One region of the Clostridium sp. C1 genome, then DNA from elsewhere that is predicted to be linked to it. Evidence: a T-box and tRNA genes for the amino acid it is inferred to sense, from the RefSeq annotation. Region 1 holds a T-box; the other holds one or more tRNA genes.
The links. The T-box of region 1 lies ahead of asnS (asparagine--tRNA ligase). A T-box ahead of a tRNA ligase gene usually reads a tRNA of that ligase, here a tRNA-Asn.
Positions count from the first base shown of each region.

Region 2: it encodes a tRNA-Asn, which carries the amino acid that the T-box ahead of asnS (asparagine--tRNA ligase) is inferred to sense. The anticodon was not compared.

Region 1 covers NZ_CP073631.1:1,117,753-1,120,003, forward strand. Annotated here, with positions in the region: gene asnS (asparagine--tRNA ligase) at 28-1,377, opposite strand; T-box leader at 1,451-1,660, opposite strand; gene KEC48_RS06125 (redox-sensing transcriptional repressor Rex) at 1,699-2,251, opposite strand, start outside.
Region 2 covers NZ_CP073631.1:2,462,030-2,464,280, reverse strand. Annotated here, with positions in the region: gene KEC48_RS13200 (PLP-dependent aminotransferase family protein) at 1-400, shown strand, start outside; tRNA gene KEC48_RS13195 (tRNA-Gln) at 518-593, shown strand; tRNA gene KEC48_RS13190 (tRNA-Val) at 598-673, shown strand; tRNA gene KEC48_RS13185 (tRNA-Thr) at 681-756, shown strand; tRNA gene KEC48_RS13180 (tRNA-Tyr) at 762-845, shown strand; tRNA gene KEC48_RS13175 (tRNA-Lys) at 853-928, shown strand; tRNA gene KEC48_RS13170 (tRNA-Leu) at 944-1,032, shown strand; tRNA gene KEC48_RS13165 (tRNA-Gly) at 1,040-1,113, shown strand; tRNA gene KEC48_RS13160 (tRNA-Asn) at 1,117-1,192, shown strand; tRNA gene KEC48_RS13155 (tRNA-Glu) at 1,200-1,275, shown strand; gene KEC48_RS13150 (AAA family ATPase) at 1,385-2,251, shown strand, end outside.

The DNA.
Region 1 (2,251 bases):
ATTTTTCCATGTTCCTGTCAAATCTTTTTAGAATTTTAAATTTCTTGGTGTTCTTGGGAATGGTTCCACATCACGAATATTTTGCATACCTGTCAAATACATCAAGAAACGATCAAAACCAAGACCGAATCCTGCATGTTTACATCCACCAAATCTTCTTAAATCCATATACCACTGCAATCCTTCTTTTGACATCTGTTTTTCATCCATGATTTTTTCAAGAACATCATATCTTTCTTCACGCTGACTTCCACCAACAAGTTCTCCAATACCTGGTACTAACAAGTCACAGGCTGCAACCGTTTTTCCATCATCATTTAAACGCATATAAAAGGCTTTGATTTCTTTTGGATAATCGGTTAAGAATACCGGTCCACCTACAATTTGTTCACAAATATAGCGTTCATGTTCACTATTGAGGTCCATACCCCATTCTACTTTATTTTCAAATTTGACATCAGCTTTCTTTAAAATATCAATCGCTTCAGTATAAGTCATACGTTTAAATTCACTATTTCTCACATGTGTAATTCTTTGAATACATTCCTTATCAATCATTTGTTCAAAGAACTTCATTTCTTCTGGAGCATTTTCTAAAACATAATCAATACAGTATTTTACCATATCTTCAATTAAATCCATATCATCTTCCAAATCTGCAAAAGCAATTTCTGGTTCAATCATCCAGAATTCACTGGCATGGCGTGATGTATTTGAATTTTCTGCTCTAAATGCTGGTCCAAATGTATAAACATCTCTAAACGCCATACAGAAAGCTTCCACATGTAATTGTCCTGTCACTGTTAAAAAGGCTTCTTTACCAAAGAAATCTTTACTAAAATCGGTATCATCAATCGTTGTCGCTCTAAACATTTCACCAGCACCTTCACCATCATTACTTGTAATAATAGGTGTATGCACATAGACAAATCCCTGTGACTGGAAAAATTCATGAATTGCCATTGATAAAACACTTCTTAATCTAAAAATAGCATAAAAAGTATTAGCTCGTGGACGAAGATGTGGAATTTCACGCATATATTCAAAAGAATGTCTTTTCTTTTGTAAAGGGAAATCATCATCACAAGCCCCTTCTACAACAACTTGTGTTGCTTCTATTTCAAAAGGCTGCTTAGCCTGTGGTGTTAATTTTAATTTTCCTAAAACACGAATTGCACTTCCTGTACTGATATGTTTCACTTCATCATAGTTTGTTAAAGTGTCCTGTAAATAAACAATTTGACAGTTTCTAAAGTAAGTTCCATCATTTAAAGCAATAAAACCAACTTTTCCATTATCACGATTTGTACGTACCCAACCATCTAATTCAACATATTCGATACTCTCCGTTTCAAATTCTTCCCCAGATAAAATCATTTCATATAATTCTCTGACTGTCATAAATTCAAACATAACTCTCTCCTCCTTCTTATTAAAAAAGTCGTTCCTCAAAAGGAACGACTATATCGCGGTACCATCCTTATTTGTATTCTTAACAAATACACCCTTTTTAAATAACGCCTCTAAGCGGGATAGTCTACTTTTATTTCTCCTATCCGGTTCATTGAGTGTTCCATATCATTCCCATTTCTTTTGCTTTCACCGTCCAAAAGTCGCTCTAAAACTTATGAATGATATGTTCTCAAATCATTACCTGTATATTTATTATTAACATTTTTTCAATAAAATTTCAACACTTTATTCATCATTCACATGCATTTTTAAAACCAGTTCCTGAATAGCCACAACAACATCAACTGTTTGTACGACAACATCATCTCTGACTGTAAAATGTGTATGCGTAAAATCAACGATACCTTTAATACCTAAATCCATCAAACGATCAACTGTTTCCTGAACATTTTCACTGATTGCTAAAATGGCAATTTTACATCCATCAGGAAATGTTTTTTCTAAATCATCAATATGATAAAGTTTAACACCAAAACGTTCTCCAACTTTATTTTGATCTAAATCATAACCACAGACAATCTTTCCTACTGTATATTGCCAACGGTTATATTTTAAAATAGCACTTCCTAAATTACCCACACCAATTAAAATAATAGATTCATCCAAACCTAAACCTAAAACATTATTTAAAATATTAATAATATCTTTTGTATCATAACCTATTCCGCGTTTTCCTAAAGCTTCTTTACTTGTTAAAAAACTGAAATCACGACGAATCGTTGTATCTAAAATTCCCGTTGCTTCAGATAATTCACTAGATAAAAAATTATTCTTTCCT
Region 2 (2,251 bases), 1.3 Mb from region 1:
TCAGTTAAGACATGCTCAATATTTTCATAATGTTGAAAGTTTAACACAACATATGGAAAAACAGGCAGATGTTTTAAGACCTAAGTTTGAAATGGTTATTGATATTTTTAATAGAGAGTTAGCTGATTTAAAAATAGGAAAATGGACAAAACCATTAGGTGGTTATTTTATCACTTTTGAAGCTCTAGAAGATTGTGCTAAAAATATTGTACAAAAATGTAAAGAAGCAGGTGTGATTTTAACAAATGCTGGAGCAACTTTCCCTTATGGTCATGATCCCCATGATTCCATTATCAGAATTGCTCCTTCATATCCACCTTTAGATGAATTAAAACAGGCAACAGAACTCTTTGTCTTATGTGTAAAACTTGTAAGTATTGAAAAATTATTAGAAAACTAAGATGAATCCAATGGTTCATCTTTTTTCCTTTTATAAGTGAAATATGAAAAAAATTAAATTTTCGCTTAAAAAATATTGACTATACTCCAAAAAATTGATATATTAAATAAGCACTGTTGGGATATAGCCAAGCGGTAAGGCAACAGACTTTGACTCTGTCATTGCGCTGGTTCGAATCCAGCTATCCCAGCCATGTTGGAGGTTTAGCTCAGTTGGGAGAGCATCTGCCTTACAAGCAGAGGGTCAGCGGTTCGAGCCCGTTAACCTCCACCATTTATTTGCCGGCTTAGCTCAATTGGTAGAGCAACTGACTTGTAATCAGTAGGTTGAGGGTTCAAGTCCTTTAGCCGGCACCATATACGGGGAGGTAGCGAAGTGGCTAAACGCGGCTGACTGTAACTCAGTTCCTTTCGGTTCGGTGGTTCGAATCCGCCCCTCCCCACCATTCTTTTGACCCGCTAGCTCAGTAGGTAGAGCATCTGACTTTTAATCAGAGGGTCAGGCGTTCGAGTCGCCTGCGGGTCACCATTCATAAACATATATGCCCAGGTGGCGAAATTGGTAGACGCACAGGACTTAAAATCCTGCGGACCTTAAAATCCGTGCCGGTTCGACTCCGGCCCTGGGCACCATTCTTTTGCGGGTGTAGTTCAATGGTAGAACTTCAGCCTTCCAAGCTGACTACGTGGGTTCGATTCCCATCACCCGCTCCATACGCTTGAATAGCTCAGTTGGTAGAGCAATCGGCTGTTAACCGATCGGTCGTAGGTTCGAGTCCTACTTCAAGCGCCATTTTTATGGCCTGTTGGAGAAACGGTTAACTCACATGCCTTTCACGCATGCATTCACGGGTTCGAATCCCGTACAGGTCACCATATGAAAACAAAGCGATCGTCAGATCGTTTTTTTATTTATATAAGCAGATGATTTGTGATATAGTCTATTCATGTTATAATATGTATCAAGAAAAGGAGCCGATAAAATATGATACTTGACGAACTCAAACAATATAAACCTTATTCCATTTCCCCTGGTTATCATAGTGAGCATATTCTTTATGGAGAAAAACTGACACTGGACTATATTGATGGAACTACCTATACTTATGAATACGAAACTGCTAAAGCCATCATGGGTCTTGTACATAGTCAATACAACAATGATCAGGTCTATCTTTTTACTCATGAACATTCATTATTATTTCAAATTATTCACAATAACCAAAAAGAAGCATATTTAGAATATTCTTTACAAGATCAACGTTTCATTATAGCAAGTGCCTATGAAAAAAGCGATAGTTTATATCGTTTATTACTCGTTGCAATCAATTACATATATAATCAATATCAGATAGAAACATTTCAAGATATTTATGAAAACTGGCGTCACATTGATATGGGCCAACATCATCATGCTAATGAATGGGATGCAAATCACTATAAATACGTTTTAAACATTGCTAAAAGATTGATTCAAATATTAAAAGATATTCTTCAACTTCAAGATTGTTTTTTATCTTTACATTATGATTCTGTTGAAGAATTATTAAACCATCTTCATATGACATTTAATACCCAATCTTTAACCCCTATCTTTTTATTTCAAGAAGACCCTCAACACTTATTATTAGATTTACAATCAAAACAACAAATCTATCAGTCATTATCTTCTTCATCCTATACTATATTAGATGTAACCCCTCTCTATTCAACACAAGAAAGAATGAAATTACCATTATTTCTTCAAGAATCAATTAAAGATAATGAACGTTTGTATATGCAAAATCGTCATTTTTTAGATCAAAATGACTTTGATTTAATTAAATCTTTTCAAAGAGGAAAAACATGGTCA